4 regions of the Nostoc sp. UHCC 0302 genome follow, and region 1 is predicted to be linked to each of the others. Evidence: riboswitches for the same ligand, from Rfam matches in the RefSeq annotation. Region 1 holds a riboswitch; each other region holds the start of a gene.
What was found. Region 1 has a riboswitch for cyclic di-AMP ahead of WKK05_RS04945 (glycosyltransferase). Riboswitches for the same ligand answer to the same signal wherever they lie in the genome.
Positions count from the first base shown of each region.

Region 2: another riboswitch for cyclic di-AMP. It lies ahead of WKK05_RS01355 (universal stress protein); the one in region 1 lies ahead of WKK05_RS04945 (glycosyltransferase).
Region 3: another riboswitch for cyclic di-AMP. It lies ahead of WKK05_RS24650 (hypothetical protein); the one in region 1 lies ahead of WKK05_RS04945 (glycosyltransferase).
Region 4: another riboswitch for cyclic di-AMP. It lies ahead of ntrB (nitrate ABC transporter permease); the one in region 1 lies ahead of WKK05_RS04945 (glycosyltransferase).

Region 1 covers NZ_CP151099.1:1,185,912-1,191,194, reverse strand. The annotation lists gene WKK05_RS04955 (GFA family protein) at 1-314, shown strand, start outside; gene WKK05_RS04950 (glycoside hydrolase family 31 protein) at 564-3,002, shown strand; cyclic di-AMP (ydaO/yuaA leader) riboswitch at 3,078-3,316, shown strand; gene WKK05_RS04945 (glycosyltransferase) at 3,477-4,754, shown strand; gene WKK05_RS04940 (filamentous hemagglutinin N-terminal domain-containing protein) at 4,841-5,283, opposite strand, start outside.
Region 2 covers NZ_CP151099.1:316,650-321,932, forward strand. The annotation lists gene WKK05_RS01335 (MFS transporter) at 1-1,301, opposite strand, end outside; gene WKK05_RS01340 (chlorophyll a/b-binding protein) at 1,820-2,032, shown strand; gene WKK05_RS01345 (chlorophyll a/b-binding protein) at 2,074-2,286, shown strand; gene WKK05_RS01350 (chlorophyll a/b-binding protein) at 2,420-2,623, shown strand; gene WKK05_RS01355 (universal stress protein) at 2,931-3,551, opposite strand; cyclic di-AMP (ydaO/yuaA leader) riboswitch at 3,790-4,001, opposite strand; gene WKK05_RS01360 (ABC transporter ATP-binding protein) at 4,018-4,887, opposite strand; gene WKK05_RS01365 (ABC transporter substrate-binding protein) at 4,939-5,283, opposite strand, start outside.
Region 3 covers NZ_CP151099.1:5,679,225-5,684,507, reverse strand. The annotation lists gene WKK05_RS24660 (ubiquinol-cytochrome c reductase iron-sulfur subunit) at 1-213, shown strand, start outside; gene WKK05_RS24655 (HEAT repeat domain-containing protein) at 260-1,555, shown strand; gene WKK05_RS24650 (hypothetical protein) at 1,624-2,802, opposite strand; cyclic di-AMP (ydaO/yuaA leader) riboswitch at 3,076-3,241, opposite strand; gene WKK05_RS24645 (hypothetical protein) at 3,395-4,657, shown strand.
Region 4 covers NZ_CP151099.1:322,436-327,718, forward strand. The annotation lists gene WKK05_RS01365 (ABC transporter substrate-binding protein) at 1-604, opposite strand, end outside; gene ntrB (nitrate ABC transporter permease) at 786-1,637, opposite strand; cyclic di-AMP (ydaO/yuaA leader) riboswitch at 1,736-1,930, opposite strand; gene WKK05_RS01375 (HAMP domain-containing sensor histidine kinase) at 2,335-3,633, shown strand; gene rnc (ribonuclease III) at 3,692-4,375, opposite strand; gene WKK05_RS01385 (hypothetical protein) at 4,584-4,742, opposite strand; gene bchD (magnesium chelatase ATPase subunit D) at 4,850-5,283, shown strand, end outside.

The sequences.
Region 1 (5,283 bases):
CTTATGCATCCGGGCTTCTCGTGCCGCAGAAGGCAGTCACCATTACCGGAGATGTCAAATACTATGATGTGATTGGCGATAGCGGTAGCACTGTTGGTCGAGGCTTTTGTCCAAACTGCGGTTCCCGATTATTTAGCAAGCCCCCGATTCCTGAACTGATGGGCATTTTAGCAGGGACTCTCGATGATCCCACCTGGTTCAAACCTGCAATGGACTTTTACACAGCTAGCGCCCAGCCGTGGGATTACATGAACCCAGATTTACCCAAATTCGCCAAGATGCCATTGCCGCAGCAAAATAGCAAATCAGAATAAGTTGAAAATCAAATCTATAGACTTATAACCAATTGATTAGTTACTCACAAAAAATCCTGCCCAGGATCAATTCACTTTTTGCCTCAAATTAGCAAATTATTGAAGAGTTAAACTTTTCTTGAAAGTAGACGCCAATAAAGTGGCTTGCCTTTTGCTGTCAAGCATGATCAAAGGATAGGGCAGGATGAAACAGCAAATTTTATCGAGACCCTTTAGTCTACATCTAAATTTGCGTACTGGAGCATAATCATGATAGATAGATTTAAGCAAATCCAATTAAAATTTAAGTATTTAGTTGGTTCATTATTCTATTTGAGCTATGCTCCAAAAGCATTTTTGTACACTCGTAAGCGAGACATCATAGAACGTCAGTTTACACTTGCACCCACTGAAGAAGGTTTTGAAAAACCAGGAAAATTACTTCGTGCTGAACCGAAATCTACAGGTGCTAACTTTTACTTTGAACTTGCAGAATTAGAAGTTTCTTTTCTTGCTGAAGATTTAGTTCGAATTGACTGGAAACCCGGAATCCCGCCAATCCCCTACGGAATTGTTCGCCACGAATGGCAGGAAGTAGAAACTCAATTGGCACAAACTGGTAGTAACTACTCTGTATCAAGTCGTGAGTTAAAAGTAATTATTGAAGTAGATGGTAGCCTGAAATTTTTAGATAATTCTGGGCAAATCCTGCGGGAAGAATTACCACCACAAAGCAAAGGTGAGGGATGGATTCATCAAGCACAACTCAGACCAGAAGAACACATCTACGGACTAGGAGAACGGGCTTCTTCTCTCAACTTACGCGCAGCCAAAGATGAGCAGCAACAAAGTAAAATTTATCGGATGTGGAACTATGACGCTGCTGGCAAATATACTCCTGGTGCTGATCCCATGTATCTCTGCATTCCTGTATATTTGGGGTTTCACTCATCTGGTAGTTATTTAATTTTCTATGAAAATTCTTTTGATGCCAATTTTACTTTTGCTGAAACTGCCACAGCTAACTTTACAGGAGGAGCGCTACGTTACTATTTTATTACTGGCTCACCCGCGCAACTCCTAGAACGCTACACTGAGTTAACTGGACGCGCTCCCTTGCCTCCACGTTGGGCATTAGGTTACCACCAATCTAAATGGGGATATCGTACCGAACAAGCAGTTAGAGAAGAAGCTAAAGCTTTTCAATTTCATAATATACCTTTGAGCGCGATTCATTTAGATATCGATTGTCAAGTTGGCAACAGAGCATTTACAATCGACCCAGAACGCTTTCCCCAATTAGCAAGTTTTACACAAGAACTTGCAGAGTTGGGAGTGCAATTTATCGCAATTCTTAACCCTGGAATTAAGTACAGCCGTGATAGCAACTTATTTCTTGAAGGACAGATATTAGATGGATTTTGCAAACTCCCTAATGGAGAACTAGTAGTTGCACCTGTATGGCCTGGTTGGTGTGTATTCCCTGATTTTACCAATCCCAAGGTTCGCAGATGGTGGAGTCGGCAGTATGCATACTTGCTAGATGTGGGTGTAGCAGGATTTTGGCACGATATGAATGAGCCAGCTGCTTTTATTATTTCAGGCGATCGCTCTTTACCCAAAGTCACCCAACACTTCATGGAAGGCAGAGGCGGGGATCATCGCGAAGCACACAATGTTTACGGTTTACTACAAGCTGAAGCAGGCTACGAAAGTTTGCGTCAATATCGCTCCGAACAGCGTCCTTTCATTGTTTCTCGTGCAGGTTGGGCAGGACTTCAGCGCTATGCTTGGACTTGGACTGGCGACGTTGAATGTAGTTGGCGGGCGTTGCGCCAAACTATATCAACCATAGTAGGGTTAGGGCTTTCCGGCATTCCCTATAGCGGCCCAGACATCGGTGGTTTCCAAGGAAATCCTGGTGGCGAACTTTACCTGCGCTGGTTCCAGATGTCAACCTTTCTCACTTTTTGCCGCACCCACTCTTCCAATAACGTAGAACACCGCACACCGTGGACTTATGGCGAACCTTATCTGAGTATCATTCGTTCATTTCTACAATTACGTTATCGGCTGCTTCCCTACTTTTATACTCTGTCTTGGGAAGCTACACAAAAAGGTTATCCTCCTGTGCGTCCCGTGTTTTGGTCTGCCAGTGATAACGCTGCACTTTGGGATGTCGAAGATGCTTTCTTGTTAGGTGATGCGTTGCTGGTTTGCCCAATTGTTGAAGCAGGGGCAGACTCACGCTCAGTCATTTTACCCCCAGGATGTTGGTATAATTTCTGGGATGATACTGTGATTGAGAATCAGCAACAAGTACATCTGCAAGCACCACTAGACAGGATTCCCTTGTTAGTGAAAGCGGGGAGCATCTTACCAATGGCAGAAGGCAAACAACTAACTCTGCATATATATCCACCTGTACAGGATACCAGTGTGAGTCAGCTGTACAGTGATGCGGGTGATGGTTATGGTGCATCCCGATTGGATCAATTCCAGATCACACAATCGGCAAACGGTTTAGAAATCACTTGGCAGGAACAGGGTGATTATCCTTTTCCTTACACAAGTGTGCAACTACATCTGCATGGCATGAAGCTACAGCAAGCTTGGGTAGACGATGCAGAAGTCTCTTTTGAGGGACAAAAATTGCAGTGCGATCGCTTTGGCAAAGTTCGCCTAGAAGCATTATCAGTAACTGTTTGAAGTGATTGTAATCACACTTTTTTTGTTCATCCGCTTGACTAAGCATAAGAGTATACGTTAATGTATGAACAAATATAAATCAGTCTGCCTAATCCACTATCTACCCTAAACATATTTGTTTACAAGAGTAGCCAGGAGCGGAGGAACCAAGTTTGGGGCGTATCTGGGGAAAAGTAAAGAGTTAGGAGTGAAGAGTTAGAAGTTATTAAATATGTAACTGGCAACTCATAGCTTGCAACTCACAACTTTTTGAAGAAGGACATCTCTCAGTCCTAGCCCGTCAGCTAACTTCGTAGGCATTGAGAGGAGATTGAACGAGCAGCATTCTTACAAGTAATGCCCTGTCCTCGTCAGTGTCCTTGGCTGGTAACTTTACGCTTCGTTGTACCTGCCCTTGGCCTTGAGAAAAGGCTAAAATCACCTTAACTTCTGGCGTCTGAGGCAGGATTAGTTGCCTTGAGGTAAAACTAGACTATGTTCCAGAATGACAGATACCGTATTGCCCTCATTTCAGTTGATGGCGACCCAGCCGCTGAAATTGGACAAGAAGAAGCTGGGGGTCAAAATGTCTATGTGCGTCAAGTAGGATATGCACTAGCGGAACAAGGTTGGCAAGTAGATATGTTCACGCGTCGCAGTAGTCTTGAACAAGCTGCGATCGTTCAACATAATTCAAACTGTCGTACTATTCGGTTAAAAGCTGGGCCAGCTGAATTCATTGGACGAGATAACTTATTTGAGCATTTACCTGAATTCATCACTCACTTTCAGCAATTCCAGCAGCAGCAAGGATTTTGTTATTCCCTAATTCATACTAATTACTGGTTGTCCTCTTGGGTGGGAATGGAATTGAAAAAGCTGCAACCGCTAGTTCAAGTTCATACTTACCACTCTCTAGGAGCAGTTAAATATAGAAGTATTAGTGATGTTCCCTTAATTGCTACCCAACGATTAGCTGTAGAAAAAGCCTGTTTAGAAACAGTAGACCGCGTAGTTGCAACCAGTCCGCAAGAGCAGAAAGATATGCGGATACTTGTTTCCAGCAAGGGACAAATTGAAATGATTCCTTGTGGTACTGATACTGATAAGTTTGGGAAAATTGAGCGGTCTGACGCACGAGAAAAGCTAGGAATTGCCCAAGATGCCAAAATGGTTCTTTACGTTGGTCGTTTTGATCGACGCAAAGGCATTGAAACCTTAGTAAGAGCCGTTGCTAAATCTAGTTTAAGAGGAGAAGCTAACCTCCAGCTAGTGATTGGGGGTGGTAGCCGTCCTGGTCAGAGTGATGGCATAGAACGCGATCGCATTGCCAGTATTGTCGCAGAGCTTGGGCTAGAAGATTGCACCACATTTCCTGGTCGTCTAAATGAGGCTATCCTCCCCTTCTACTACGCTGCTGCCGATGTCTGCGTAGTCCCAAGCCACTACGAACCTTTCGGTTTAGTTGCCATAGAAGCAATGGCTAGTCAAACTCCAGTAGTAGCTAGTAACGTTGGCGGATTGCAATTTACTGTTGTTCCAGAAGTCACTGGCTTACTTGCGCCCCCTAAAGACGAAGTAGCATTTGCTGCTGCCATAGACAGCATTCTCGCTAACCCGACATGGCGAGACCAGTTAGGTAAAGCAGCGCAGCAACGGACAGAAATCGCCTTTAGCTGGTATAGTGTAGCATCCCGATTGACTCAACTATATACTCATCTGCTGGCTCCAGCCGCATCTGTACCGCAGAGCCGAACTCGGATTGCAGCTTAATTTATACACATACTTAGTGTCTTAGTGGTTCAACAAATTTGTTATCGAACCATTAAGACACCAAGACACAGAGAAAACTTAATAGTTCAAGACGATGCTTGAGCTACATCACAATCAGTTGATTGTTGCCAAGAAGTATGGGGCGTGACGCTGGATGCATTAGCTATGAGAACTACCTCTCCCTTAGCATTGACTTCCCAACCGTTAGCTTCCACAATCGCTTCTGGGCTGGCTTGAGTGGGAATATTAGCGTTACTCACATTTTGATTAGAGGCACTTTCATTAACTTTATCGAGAGTAATCCAATCTGCTAGAACAGCATCAGCACTTAGGGGTTCTGTAGGGCTAGAAGGCACACCGCCGCGTCCAGTGATAGTAAAACTATTTTGATTTCGACCTACATTCGCTTTACATACTTGAGCTAGCTTTGGCTGAACCAGTTGAGTGGGCAAGTTGATTAATCTCTCGTTAGGGTTAACATCGGGGGTGGTGATTCTAATTACACCGTTTAGCCCAACCTGAGAACTGG
Region 2 (5,283 bases), 870 kb from region 1:
AATTCCTGAGCAATTCTTTCTTGGCTGAGTTGCCAAGCATAAGTGTTGGACAGGTAGTTTTCTATGTCAGCCCGAATTGGACTATAGGGTTGTGATGCCGTGGGTAAGCCTAGCTTATCAGCTTGTTGCGTAACTTTGTCTTTGGCGGTGGTGAGCGATCGCAATATCTTTTCCACATCCAAATCTGACAAATCAGTCCGTCCTAACGCTATACCAGTTAGGGCGGATATTCCTTGCTGGATTGACTGCTGAATTGGGCCTGGGGTAGACTTTTGGTCGGCTTGTTTGGAGCCTTGTGTTTCGGCTATTAACCGTTCCAGCTTGGCGTTGAGTTCATCTGTCTTGCTTTGTCCGGGTGGAAGCGATTTGAGATAGTCAACTAATTCACCCAAACGGTCTTGACCAGGTTGTTGCTGACTCACCACCTGCTGCCAAACTTTATACAAAGTATCAGCGATCCGGCTAACGTCTCGCTTAGAAAGGTCAGTGCGACTGCTGACTAATTCAATAAACTTCTGGCGGTCGATGTTGCGGAGGTCTGGAGAACCTGCGATCGCTTTCAATTGCGGGTCGTTGAGTAAATTTTCAAAGTCACCGCGAATCTTTGATAAATCTAGCTCTGCCGGACGTAGCCTCTCTAAGTAATCTTCAATATTTTCTCGGATACTTGTCGGGTCGATGGCACTCCCTAATTCTCGACGCACAGCGGCGGCGGCGGCTTCAGCTGTTGCGACAACTTGGTCGTTGACAGCCTTTGCTCCCAGTGCAGCAGTAGCAGTCCCCAGAATCGCCTGAAAACCGGAAGTTGCTGTGTTAACAACTGAGCCAATTAAGGAACCCACAGTTGTGGAACTGATCAAGAACAGTAACAAGAAGTATGCACCCCAAATCACCAATCCGAGAATTGCTCCCAGGGTTGGGTCTAAAATCACAAGACTCAATTTTACTGCCAAGAAGCTGGCGATTAACAGGGCGATCGTTACAGTAACTAATGTCCAAATCCCCACAGCCGTACCAATTTTGCGAATCGTACCGCCCAAACTTCCGACCTCCCCATCAGAATCCGAGTCAGACGGACGCCCCAGGTAGGAAATACCAGCTGCAAGGGAGAGATTGGTTAAAACTAATTGGAAAGCAAAAGCTAGGATCACACCAGAGATTAAAGCAACAAAAAAGCGTGGCCCTGAAACAAGACCTGATGCTTGTGTTGGTGTAATGCTTGTGGGATCTACTGTAGTAGCCTGCGCTAGCCATAATAATGGCTTGTAGAGTCCCAACATGATTTCCGTACTTTGGAACATTGTATTTCCTTCTTCTAAGATTAAATTTGGGGGATTAAGGATTTCGTGAGAAGCAAGTTTTAGTATTTAGTCTGTATCTATGGCAATACCTAACTCATGTAGCTTTCAGAATCCTGGAATTTGGGCTTTTAAAGCATCTCTCCAAAGTTTGAAAACTGTATCCAGCGGAAGATAGAACTTTTGTTATCTGCTGTTAAATATCTTGATCTTGATTAAATTCCCAGCACTATTACAAAGTAAAATAACTCACTGCTTCAATGCTGTCAGTTTTTAATTTTTAATTACTTAATTTAGAGTAATTTATTTTGTTTAAATTATAGTTGAGTTTGGGCTAGTTTACATTTATTTACAATTCTATTTTTTATCACCCCCTGAAGGTGGATTTGCCTACACCAATATATTTCTGATAATCGTCCCCAAGAAGTGCCTATGGTTTGTGCCTCTAGGCGGAAAGCAGCTTAGTAATAGACAGCTACATTAAAGTTAAAGCAAACAAATAAATTATTTAGGACAAAAAAATGGAAACTCGTGAAACTCGTCCGTCTACAAATCCACCACCAGTTGCTGTAACTTACAATGGTCGCGATCGCAATGAATTTCTTTTTGGCTGGACTCCTCAAGCCGAAATCTGGAATGGTCGTTTTGCCATGATTGGCTTTCTTGCCTATTTACTTTGGGATTTAGGCGGCTACAGCGTTGTTCGTGACGTTTTACATATAGTTGGATACTAAAAGATTAAACATAAAAGAGTTTAATTTAGGAGGAAAAAACAATGGTAAATCGTGAAACTCGTTCGTCTATAGATATCCCACCAATTGCACCAGAATACAATGGTGTAGACCGTAATGCATTTCTTTTTGGCTGGACTCCTCAAGCCGAAATTTGGAATGGACGATTTGCAATGATTGGCTTTCTTGCCTATCTACTTTGGGATTTAGCTGGTTATAGCGTTGTTCGTGACGTACTGAGGCTAGTTGGCTACTAGAAACTAGACTTCTTGCAAAATTTAAATAATTTTCAATGTCATTGTCAGGGGTTGAAAATGTCTTTTCCCTACACCCCTTTCAAAACTTGTCTATTAAAGACTGAAAGGTTACCAAATTTAAGAGGAAAAAACAATGGAAACTCGTCCATCTACTAATCCACCACCTGTTGCATCAGAATACAATGGCGTAGATCGCAATGACTTCCTCTTCGGCTGGACTCCTCAAGCCGAAATCTGGAATGGTCGATTTGCAATGATTGGCTTTCTTGCCTATCTACTTTGGGATTTAGCTGGTTATAGTGTCCTACGCGACGTACTAAAGCTAATTGGATATTAGCCATAAGTTAGGAGTTAGGAGTTAAGAGTTAGGAGTTAGTAGTTAAAAATTAACTGTTAATTCAAGACTAATAATTCCTAATTCCTCTAATTAACTATTTTAGGACATAGCCGGATTACCTTTAAAATGCTCTGCGTATCTTCGCGTTGAACAAAAGCTAAGATTTGACGTTGCTTTATAAAAAAGCTCTATACTGCATACAAACAAAAACTACTATAGTAGCGAAAAAGCCTCCTAAAATATAGGAGGCTTTTTTGTGCTTATATTGTGCTTATATGATGAAAATTACAGAAATTCTCAGCAGTGTTTACTCATCAATACAACTAGGAATACCCAAGACAGCACATGGAAAATTAGAACCTAATGCTTCAATCATAGGGTGATTTACAGATTTACAGCCTAAAAATAGTATATCGGCTGCTTCTAATGCAACAACTTTCTTAAGTTCTGTACTAATCGAACCAAACCTGAGATGGGATTTGAATGAACCCTGCCATTCTTCAGCCAAACTTCGTGCTTGCCAAAGAATTGTGTCTGCTTGCTTGAGAGGAGTTACCGATGTTTCGAGTTGTGGTTGAGTTAATACTAGTGTGAGAGACTGTGAGACTCCGCTAACTTGACACTCTAATGGACGTTCGTGGACTGGAAAAGTCAAGATATTTGGATACTGACTGCTTTGATTATCTTCTACTATGTAAACGGCTTGAACTGTGACTTGCGCGTTAGTAGCTAAACGTGTTTGGTGAGCAATCCAGAAGGCAATATCTAAAGCTGCATGACTGTTAGGAGAAGCGTCATAAGCAACAATTAAATTGACTGAATTTGCATTTGAAGCTTTTTTAGCAAAAGGTTTTTTTGGTTCTGGCAGCAACACCATTTGCTCAACTAAGTCGTCTCGACCGATCGCGCTTTGTAGGCGTGCTAACATTGGCTTAATTTTCACAGCTTTACTTCTCTCCATTGAAATGAATTACTAACGAGAAGCAGGGCAACCGATTTTAGATTTTGTCTTTGAAGTTCTGATCTAAAGAAGCCTTAGTTCATACTTCTCTCTTTGTCATTCCCCCATTATTCTTAACTAATGAGTAATAACTAATGACTAAAACCTAATTAAAATTCGGTTAAGGAACCCCAATAACAACTGGTATTACAGCCAAAGTTTTGGGGGTTCCTTCCATTGCCTACGGAGTTAGCTGACGGGCTAAGACTGGAAGGTGTCTCTCTCTCAAGAGTTGTAAGTATCGAGTTCTGAGCTAAAGATTAATACCTTTTCACTTTTTACTCTTAAATTGCCACTCTATATTAAGATACGCCCCACGTTATGGTTCCTCCGCTTCAAATCCTGCTTTCATAAATTTGAATTAGGCTACCCACTAAAAAAATCATAATCTAGCTCATTCGTCTTGAGTAAAATATCGATCCAGAAAATTGAGAGCGTGGTTACGGAGTTCAAAATATTCTTTTGAGTTTCGCATGGCAACGCGAGGATCTTCTGAAGGAGACGCTGAGCGAGGGTTAACGCGTGGATGCTCAAAAGGAACTTCTAATATCTCTCCTATGGTAGCAGCTGGGCCATTTGTCATCAATACGATGCGATCTGACATATAAATTGCCTCATCTACATCATGGGTAATCATCATTACTGCTTGGCGTTTGTTTTCCCAAATATCTAATACTTGCCGCTGCAATTTGCTCCGAGTTAGTGCATCTAAAGCCCCAAAAGGTTCATCCATCAACAACATTTTTGGGCGAATTGCTAAGGCTCTAGCAATCCCCACCCGCTGTTTCATACCTCCAGAAAGTTCATCAGGATACTTATCAGCCGCCGCCGTTAAGTTTACCATTGCCAAGTGTTCGTTAACAATGCTAATTTTGTCAGCACGATTAGCATTTTTTAGCACTTCGTCTACAGCTAATCGGATATTTTCTCGCACAGTTAACCAAGGCAGTAATGAATAGTTCTGAAACACCATCATTCTTTCTGCGCCTGGTTTACGAATTTCTTTTCCATCTAGCCGTACTGAGCCAGAAGTAGCTTTTTCTAAACCAGCAATAATCTTTAGTAGGGTTGATTTACCACAGCCTGAGTGACCAATTACAGAAACAAATTCATCTTCACGTATCGTAAGATTCACACCATTTAAAACGACAAAATTGTCTTTCCCAGGTGTTGGATAAGACTTGACTAAATTTTCAATTTCTAGAAATCCAGTGCGGGGTGTAACTTCACCCTGAGTATTGATAGGTGATGTGGTATATTCCATCATAAAAGGCTCCGAAAATAATTTAGTCATTAGTCATGTAAATTCGCGAATTTAAGACATGAAAAAACGAGTAGGAGCGTTAGCCCTAATAGCAAAACTATTTAAATATCCCGCTGGATCACTAGGATCAAAGCCTTTATTATCTATAAATACTCCTGGAGGTTCCACTTTGTAATCATCCTTGGGACACTGAATACCCATTTCAGTTGCTATCTCACGATATAAATCAGTTCTCCAGCCTTGTTCAGCTAATTTATTAGCATTTTTGGGGAATTCCTTAATTTGCCCCCATCTAGCTGCTTGTGTCATCAACCAGATACTTCGGGATCTCCACAAAAATGTTGAATGTTCTCCTGGCTGTTTAGGAAGGTTGTCAGGTATATCAAAGAAAATTGT
Region 3 (5,283 bases), 3.9 Mb from region 1:
ACATCTAAAACCGCAATGACTGCTGTTGATCCTACTTGTACTCACAAAGGTTGTACGGTGGTATGGCAAGCACAGACAAAAAAATTCGCCTGTCCCTGTCATCATTCAGAATTTGGGATTGATGGTAAGGTACAAAAAGGCCCAGCCACAGAACCACTAAAAACTTATGCTGCCAAGATTGAAAGGAATTCAGTTGTAGTTAAGCCAGTTTAGTGTAAAAAGGCAGAAGGCAGAAGATTGAGAATTCGAGCAGGGTGTAGTGGATAATAATATCAAGCAGCTTTTGGTGCAAGCGCAGGCGGCGCATGATGCAGCTGATTGGTCATTGCTGATTCAATATCTGCAACAGTTAATTTTGCAGGTTGACTCTAGGCAATCAGATATAGTTAACAATCAAGAATATCTCCTGGAATTAGCACTGGCAACTTTAGAGATGGGAGATTTTCAGCAACGCTGGGAAATTGCTAATGTATTGACTAGTCTGGGAAATATTGCAATCGAACCACTTGTAGAAATATTAGAAGATGAAGAGGCAGAAGAAGAATTGCGGTGGTATGCAGCAAAGACTTTAGGCGAATTTCAGCACCCAGATGTCATAGCGCCTCTAGTAGAATTGTTGAAAACTGGTGAGGATGAAGAACTCAAAGCGATCGCAGCTACAGCATTGGGGCAAATGGGTACTCTGGCAATTCCCGCACTCTCTAAACTTTTAATAGAGGAAGATACAAGGCTTTTAGCAGTGCGATCGCTTTCTTGCATTCGCCAAACAGAAACCATCACAGCTTTGTTGAGTGTAGTACAAGATTCACAAGCCGCAGTCCGCAGTGCTGCAATTGAAGCCCTCAGCAGCTTTCATGACGAACGTGTACCACCAATACTGTTGAATGCATTGGATGATCTAGCCGCTCCAGTCAGACGTGCAGCAGTACTGGGTTTAGGTTTTCGTCCCGACTTATGTGAAACATTCAATTTGGTGACGAAACTGCAATCTAAGCTTTATGACTTTAATCTTGAAGTTTGTTGTGCCGCAGCAACTGCCCTTTCCAGGATGAATTCTCAGGATGCTGCTAAGGAATTATTTCAGGTGTTGATATCACCACAAACACCAATAAAGCTACAGATTGAAACCATCCGCGCTTTGAGTTGGATGGAGACACAATCGAGTTTAAAATATTTACAACAAGCATTTAATCAAAGCCAATCAGAGACAGTTTGGCTGGAAGTTGTGACAGTTTTGGGGCAAATCCAAAAGTCGCAGCAATTAACTACAGATATTTTGCTAGACATACTGCAATCAAAGCATCCAAGCATAGAAATTTCTAGCATCAAAAGTGCGATCGCTTTGTCTTTAGGACAGTTAGGCAATATACAGGCAATTGAACCCTTGATTTTGCTACTAGCAGATGCAAATGCATCAGTGAGACTCCATGCGATCGCTGCATTGAAAAATCTGGACAGGGAAGCCGCTTATCAAAAATTGCAGGAATTAGTAAATGATGGCGCACTCACAGCAGAGTTGCGAAAAGGAGTAGCGATCGCGCTGGCGGAGTGGTAACTTTTTTTTCAAAAGATGAAATAAATTCTCTATCCTCAATAGTAATATGCAAGCTTAACAAAAGAAAACTAACAATTATGTTTTATCCAGTTTCCCCCTTTGTCTTGAAGTAATTCTAGCGAAATAAATAACTCACCGTAATTCAAGTATTTGCTCCGAAAAAGTTTTTTCACAATATCTGGTAAGTCATCCATAGCTATATCATTTGGTTTAAATACCTTGCTATTAATTCGGATATTGATATCTGCTATATTAGCAATATCTTTAAATAATATTGCATTTTGAAGATAATAACCTTGGTCGCATAAAATATACTTTACTTTGTCATAAGTTCTGTAAACTACACCCCGTTTAATAACGTCTACTGTTACATACAGACAATTTTCTAAAGATATAGTTTTGGTATCTTGCCATATCTCTTCAAATCTTTCGTTAATAAATGCACTTACAGCAGAATCTACTGGGAGTTTTAACTGCTTGCTCATTGTCGTCATTCCAGAACGGAAGAAGGTGACAAACAAATTTGGATCACACATATAAATAGCTAGTGATGGACTAGTATTGTATAATTTGACTTTTAATTTGTCTTGTTTTCCTTTTTCTTCCAGCTTTTTAATTATTTTCTGTATCTCTCGAAAATTTATATAAATTCTTTCTGCGATATTATTAAATTCACTAGATACAGCTTGTAATTCTAAACAACGAGCTTCTACTAAATCTTTATTCTCAGGATTAAGCAATAAAATCTCAATCTCACTATCATTAGTTTCAATATACCTTAAAATAGCTTGAGCGAATTTTTCTTTGTAAACACTATCCCTCAATAATTCTGTCCAAACTTCCAGTATTCTGATAGGAACAACAGGATTAGGAGAAAATCTATTTAAAGTTTTTGCTTCCATGATTGTATTAATAAAATCGTATTTATCAAAGCAATCCAATTTCACTCCTTGCTGATCATCTAATTCTTTAAGACGATAAAAAACAATATCAAAAGCTACAAAAGCACATACTGCACCTAACAAATTAAAACCCATATTTTGCCAAACATTAAACCAATCGAAGTCTTTTGTACTTAATAAAGGTGAGAAAATTAACAATATTGACATTATAGAAAGAGCAGAACCAACTTTGACAAATGGAGTACGAAGTAGATTTTTAATTTTTGGTATATTCAAAGAAAGTCTTTGCTTTCTTAATTGTCTCTTTTGATTTTGTAATGTAAGTTTGATTAGATTCATTTCCATTGTAATTCTCCTTTATTTACAAGTGAATTTCTATCTGAAAATTATTCTCATCACTAACCTGCAATGACTTAATTACCTCGAAAACTGAAATTATATATTTCGAGATAAACTAAGTTATTGCAATCATATATTTAGCTCGAATTCCAATAGTAGCAATTTGAAATTCGGGCTTTTTTGATTATTAAGTTACTAAATCAGTACTACGGGAAACTTTCAAAAAGCAACAAACCAAAAAATTCTGAATAGAACACCATCTGTAAAAATGATGTTTGTTCAGTCTCCTCTCAATGCCGACGAAGTTAGCTGACGGGCTAGGACTGAAAGGTGTCCATACTGGAGAAATCACAGCATTAGCCCCACAATAATTTGGTTCCTCCGTTGCGTATTACCCTATGCAACTAAAGACATAAGGCAAAACAGCATTAGGCAGATATGTTTTTGAAGTATTTATAGTTGTTGTATTACATTAATGTAGCAGAGAACATTTATTTTTACAATTATTAAAATATTTATTTTTATAATTATCTTATGTAATTATTTATTTTATATAACTATATAAGTTATATAAGATTTTAGTCACTACTCATAAACCATGAAAAAAAATACGAAAGCAGAGGAGACAGGTAATCAACAGAAAAAAATGGTTAGAAGCTTATCTATTACCCAGAACGCTTGGGATGCTATCAAAGACAAGGCAGCAAGGGAAGGGATATCTGCTTCCGAGTTCCTTGAACGGATTGGACGTGATGCATCGGTACTAGAAACCCCAATTAATTCCCGGCTCAAAGCATTCTTGGAAGCCCCTATTTCTATCTGGTGGTGCTGGTCTGAGGCTACAAGGCGCTACGCATTACAGTTAGGGCTGGTGGAGAGTCACAAGCAAGAAAGCGAACAAGGGCTCAAAGATTACATAGCTGACGAACGGCTCAAGCAACAAAAAGAAATAGTTGGAGATTGTCTTTGGCGGGCCATACTCACGCTTGCCGTTATAAACTATGGTATTCCCGAACTTGGTGTGAATAGCATGACACCTCTTCTGCGTTGGATGAGCTTCAAAATGCTACAACACAAGGCAGAACAAAAAGAAAGTATTTCGTTGCAAACAACTGATGAGCCTACATTTACCATTACAGACAAGCAAATCGAAAATGATTTAGTTGAAATTCAAGCTGCGCTAGACTTATTGCAACAATTTTCACCATCTTATTACGAAGTTGTGGATATGGTGATGAACGGCAGGATGAGTTATGCCCAAATCGCTAAATACAAACGTCTTAATACCCAAAAAAATGTGACAGATGCAGAAGCCCGACGGGAAGCAAAAGAAGCAGTGTATCAGCTTCGAACATACCTCCACAATCAAGTGACAAAGAATGTTAAAAAACAGTCTCTAAAGAATTCTTATCAATCTGAAAAAATTTTAGAAGTAAAAAAGAAAGAGTATTATCAACTATGTTCCTTATCTTTTTTAAAAGATAAAGATAGACAAAAGCTTGAAGAGACATTTCTTCGTCCTGCACTAGAAGATCCAGAACTGGAATTTTGGATCAAAGAAATTGACCATCTTGCAGGACATCACCTAACTGGATTTGAGTCTATTCATCTTGATTCTAAACATAAAGACTTTCATTATCTGTTAAGAGAAGAACTAGAAAAAAAGCTGAAAGATGAGAATACAGAAGAAAAAGATAATCTTCGTAATTTACTAATTCAAATGGACAAAAAATTGATGTTTTGTAAATCGTTTAAGGATATACGGGAGACGGTGGGGCAGTTTGTTACTGATATATCACAAGGAAGCTTGCAAATTGACACTATTCCCTTTCCTAAAAATTTCCTAGAGCGAAAACAATAGGAACTTATCCTTTAAACCATAATTGCAAGTGGATTAATATTCAAGAAGAATGGAGAATTTAAAATTCAGCAATCTTTTAGTGGGGGATGAGCGCGGAAAGTCTGAGCAAAGAGTTCTCTTCATGAGCGATTGTATCAAGCCGTTAGCGAGTCTTCGCCCTTGGCGTGAGACGCCAAAGGCGTAGCTTGCTTCCCCCTAGGGGTACGAGCATCAGGGCAAGCGCAGCGAAAGGTCGCGACTTGGGCGGGTTTCCCGACTTGTGGCAACTGGCATCGGAGCGGCGGCTTCCCAAAGGGTAGCAACTGCCTTCAGAATTCAAACGCAAAATAGGCTTTATACTTGGCTTTAATATCTAATTTGGATACTTCATCAACTAGAAATCTGCTGTATAGAATACTCATACCTTCGGATGATTTGACAGCTTATTCGGCTTTATTATTGTTAAGCCTGCGGCAAAATGTCATGAAATGTAAACAAAGTTATATCTTGAAATTTTTATATTGCTAAAAAAAATAATCAATACTATTGCCAGAGATATTTAGCTAAAAATACGCGGCAAAGATTATAATTGGCGATTAACATTGGAAAAATCAAGCCTAAAAAATTTATATCAAAATCTTTTAGGA
Region 4 (5,283 bases), 860 kb from region 1:
AACTTAGTACTACTGCCCAGACTTTGCCTTCTGGAGGCTGTTTGTCAAAGTAACCGCGAAAATCTTTGCCAAAGGCTTCTAGCGCACCATCGCCATATTGTTGTTTGTACTCGTACCACGGACGCAGCCCGAAATCCCACATGGCTTTGTCCATCGTCATGGCGTTACCGTGGCGGTGAATAGTCATGGCTGCACACAAGGGGGCATGACGTGCGCCTTCAGCGCCAATTCTGGCGTTGGTAACAGCACCAGATACCACGGGTGAAGCATCCAGGCGACCAAAAATTAAGCCGTCGCGGGAGGTTGCCCAACTTGCTTCCCGGTTGAGTTTGACGTTTAAACCATATTTGCGGAAGAAGCCTTTTTTCCAAGCGATCGCAAATGGCGCACAGTCATTAACAGGAACATAACCAACGGTAATATCAGATTTCTCTAAGTCTCCAGGTTTCACTACTGGTTCAACAGCTAAAGCTTCTTCAGTCAGCCCTTTAGCTGAGCGATCGCCTGAAACTGCACACGAAGATAGTGCTATTCCTGCTGTTGTTGCTCCTATTCCTTTAATAAAGTCTCGTCGATTCCAGGTATTCTGATTAATATCACCCATTTCTGTAGCTCCAACGGTGATTAATTGCTCACGCAAAGGTGCAAAGGCGAGCCAGTGCGTTGGGGAGACATCGCCGTGGGCGGGTTTCCCGACTTGTTCGCCTTGGTCTCCGACAGGAGAAGCAACTGGGGTAGCAAAGTTTTATTACGTCTTAGCAGTTGCGGCATTAGCCAAAATTTTGTTAGTTAGAAGTTGTCGGGCGGTGAGTAACTAATTCTTGAATTTTGCTGACGGCGAAATCCAGGATTAGCCCCGTTAAGCCAATTACTAACACAGCTAGGAAAACTGAACTTAAGTTTAAGCGACTCCATTCATCCCAAACAAAAAAGCCTATACCAATCCCGCCTGTAAGCATTTCTACGGCAACAATTACTAGCCACGCAATCCCTAAACTGATTCGTAAACCTGTAAAAATATAGGGCAAGCTAGCAGGCCAAATAATTTTTGTTATCCGTCTCCAACGAGGCATTTCTAGTACTCGTGCTACATCTAAATAATCTTTAGGAACGCTAGAAACTCCCAAGGCAGTGTTAATAATTGTCGGCCATAAGGAGGTAATAAAAATTACAAAGATAGCTGAAGGATCTGCCAAATTGAAAATTGCTAAGGCAATAGGTAGCCAAGCTAAGGGCGATACTGGTTTAAAAATTTGAATAATGGGATTGAGCGCCAGCATTGCCGGTTTGGACATCCCAATTAAAAATCCCAAAGGAATCGCTACTACTGCACCTAATAGAAAACCCAGCAACACCCGCCGTAGACTGGCAATCAGCAACCAACCAATTCCTAAGTTCCCTGGGCCTCTTTCGTAGAAGGGATTTAAAATGTAGTCTAAATTAGCGATTAGCGCCTCTGGTGGCGTGGGCATTAATTCATGGTTAGCAAGTGCCACAATCCACCACAACACGATTATTCCCAAGAAACCTAATATGGGTAGTAAGACGACATCTCTGGCGATCGCAGGTTTTGTTTTTTGCCAAGCAGCTTGTCCAGCTACCGCAACAATTGCAGCTAGATTTAGTTGAAATATCATTTCCCACCTCAACAGAGTTCAGTGCAGGTACAAAAAATCCGAGCAGTACCAGCCTTGGACACCGATGAGATCACAACATCATAAATAATGCTTTCTCTTCAGTCTCCTCTCAATGCCTACGAAGTTAGCTGACGGGCTAGGGCTGAGAGATGCCCCTCTCAAGAAAGTCAAGAGCAATGAGTTACTAACAACTCTATTACACTATCAACTTTCTATGAGATACGCCCCACGATGTGGTTCCTCCGCTCCAGCTGTTCTGCAATGTTATTTGCTGGATTAGGCTGACTTACTCAAAATGGATTAATTATATGGACTATAACATTATTACTCAGTAAAAACATCTGTCTTCTGATAATTTTAAACACCACATTCTTAATATTCTCTTTAGATTTCAGGAATAACTAAGTTTGTATTTTGTTTCGGTTATTACTGAACTCGCTACACAGCAAGCTAAACAATCCACTTAAGTTAAGCGTCAAAACTGTTACTTGCTTGTTTTTTAGGCTCGATATCAGACAAATATTATACAAGGTTTTTCCGTGTTACGGTTAATTAATGTATCTAAAATGAAGAATAAGTAATATCTATTTCTTTTGGTAGGTGATACATATCATTTATTTTGGTAAAAACTCCCAACGCTGGTTAAACTAATTGCATATGGAGTTTACTCATCTATCTCATTGCTGAATTTAAGATAATGGATTTTAGTCAAACACTGGCTGAAAAAACGGATACTATCCTTAATAAATGGATTGCAGCAGTTCGCCTAGATAGACGAATCGAGAGTGCAGATGATCTATCATACTCAGCAATCCGAAATCATATCCCTGATGTTTTGAAAGCAATGGTGACAGTGCTTTCAAAATCGCAGGATAATGATATTCAGTCGATAGTTACTGCCAGTTTTCAGCACGGGGCTATTAGAGCCGAACAAGGCTATGATCCAGCAGAAATTGCCAGAGAATATCACTTGCTAAGAATGGTAATTTTTGACACCATTCAAGCAGACTTACTCGTAGGAACACCGTTAGAAATAATCCGTTCTATGCGTTTGATTGACGCTATTGTAGACGAAGCGATTACTCGGTGTTTTAAGAGTTATGTTGAAGAGCGCTTACGAGAACTACAGTATCTACATGAATCATTAACGCTTCATAATGAAGAACTTACTCGTTTAATTAACGCTAATCAAGAGTATGTTTCGCAACTAGCCCACGAATTAAAACATCCTCTAACTTCCATTATTGGTTACTCGGATCTGTTTTTACGCCAAGAACGACGAAAGACTGAGACAAAAGATAACTATGCCAATCTAGAACATATTGAGCGTGTGTTACGCAATGGCAGACAATTACTTCACCTGATCAATAATGTACTAGAACTCTCGCGGTATAATGCAGGACAAATAAAGTTCCAACTAGCACCCACCAATGTACCTGAAATAATCAATAGTGTTCGGGAAATGTTAGCACCTTTAGCTATTGGTAAAAATTTACAAATCATGGTGGATTGCGATCGCGCTCCTGAAGAGATATTCACAGATTCGTTTTTATTGCAACAGATTCTTACAAACCTTGTTAGTAATGCTATTCGCTATACAGAAAAGGGAAGTATTAGTATAGTGTGTCACTTGCTGGATAGTGATACAAAGGCGATCATGCCTATTTTGCCAAGAAATGTTCTTTTAGAAAATTCTTTCCCTGTGCTTGGAGAGAACAAGACAACATTTCCAGAAAAACTGTCGGATAATAAAGCTTACCTTGCGATCGCAGTTTCTGATACTGGAATCGGGATTGCACCAGAAAACCAAACCCAGATATTTGAACCCTACTTTCGCGTGAGTACTAATAAATCTTACCTTCCTGATAGTACAGGGTTAGGTTTGGCGATCGTTTCTCGCTTAGTGCAGTTACTGCAAGGTCAAATTCACCTGTTTTCTCAGTTAGGGGTTGGTTCAACTTTCACCGTGATTTTACCCTTAAAATTAGAAATATAACAGAGTTTATTTCGCGCCATGATAAATCTGCATCTTGGCGTTAAATTAAACATCATTTTTACAACAATCCTTGTTTTTTCAACTTAGCTAGCGCATCTTCAGCAGCAGCTTTCTCTGCATCTTTTTTGTTGCGTCCCTTACCTTCTCCATAACTTTTTCCATCAACTAATACTTTAGCGATGAACTCTGGTGCATGAGACAAACCGCCTATTTGTTCTGTGAAATATTTAGGGGGAGTTGGCGTAATATTACGTTGTACCCATTCCTGAAAGCGATTTTTTGAGTCTACGTTAGAACGAGATACAACAATTTGCTCAGATACAGAATCAAACAGTGGTTCTATAACAGCACGAATTGCCTCAACATCTCTATTATTATCCAAATAATAAGCGCCAATTACTGCTTCAAAGGTACTGCTAAGTAAATTGGGATTTTGGTAGCCTCCATCTCGAATTGCACCTTTTCCTAGCCGCATCCTAAAATCTAAACCTACCTCAATAGCGAACTTTGCTAGTTGCTTCTCATCTACCAATGCAGAACGCCGCCGCGTTAATTCATCTTCTCCTCTTTCTGGGTGACGACGATAAAGATACTCGCCACTTAAAAAGTTCAGCAAAGCATCACCGAGAAATTCTAAACGTTCATTGTGTTTGCCTTCACCAGGATTTTCATGGACATAGGAACGGTGGGTAAGCGCACGACGTAACAATTTTTCTTCATTAAATGTTAGAAGTTTATGCATTTTTAGATTTTGTCTTGTTGCAGAAATAGATTGTTGAGATACTATACAGGATTTAACTATTTTCAAACATGAAAAAACCGCAAATAGCGGTTAGGTTTTAAAAACCCATCTTTTCTGAAACTGGGTTTTTAAAAGCTATTTTAGGCAGCCAGTTTGCCTAAATCGATTAAAAATAATTCCTGACCTTGCTTTTGAACTTTCCCATCCTTTACAGCAGCATCAACAAACTAACCAAAGCTTTTAAATTTCTTGCCATCAGCCGTAGAAATAGATGAGTATCCTTATGGTCATCCTCCTGGAAAAAGTTTAATTCTATGAGTCTGTGATATTCCGCTGGTGTGAAGCGTTTAGCCTGAATAATACTCATAAATCTTGCTCCTAAATAAAAGACGATCACCTTCATTCCCATCACACTTATTCTAAATGTGTCAGAAATTGATATGCTAAAGGCCTAGACTAACTATTATTCAAACCATGCCTGCGCCCACTATAAACCCTACTATCACAGCGTTTCCCTTGACAGCCGTAGTCGGTCAAGAAGCGATTAAATTAGCCTTGCTGTTAGCAGCGGTCGATCCAGGTTTGGGGGGAGTTGCGATCGCAGGTCGTCGCGGTACGGCAAAATCTGTGATGGCGCGTGCTATCCATGCTCTATTACCACCAATTGAAGTTGTCAAAGGCTCAATAAGCAACTGTGATCCCAACCATCCAGAAGAATGGGATGATTATCTGTTGGCAGAATATGCCGGAAAAGACACTGAAGATATCCCTACTGAGATTATCCCTGCACCTTTTTTACAAATTCCTTTAGGAATCACAGAAGACAGACTGTTGGGTTCTGTGGATGTTGAAAAATCGGTAAAGCAAGGTGATACCATTTTTCAGCCTGGGTTACTCGCTACAGCAAA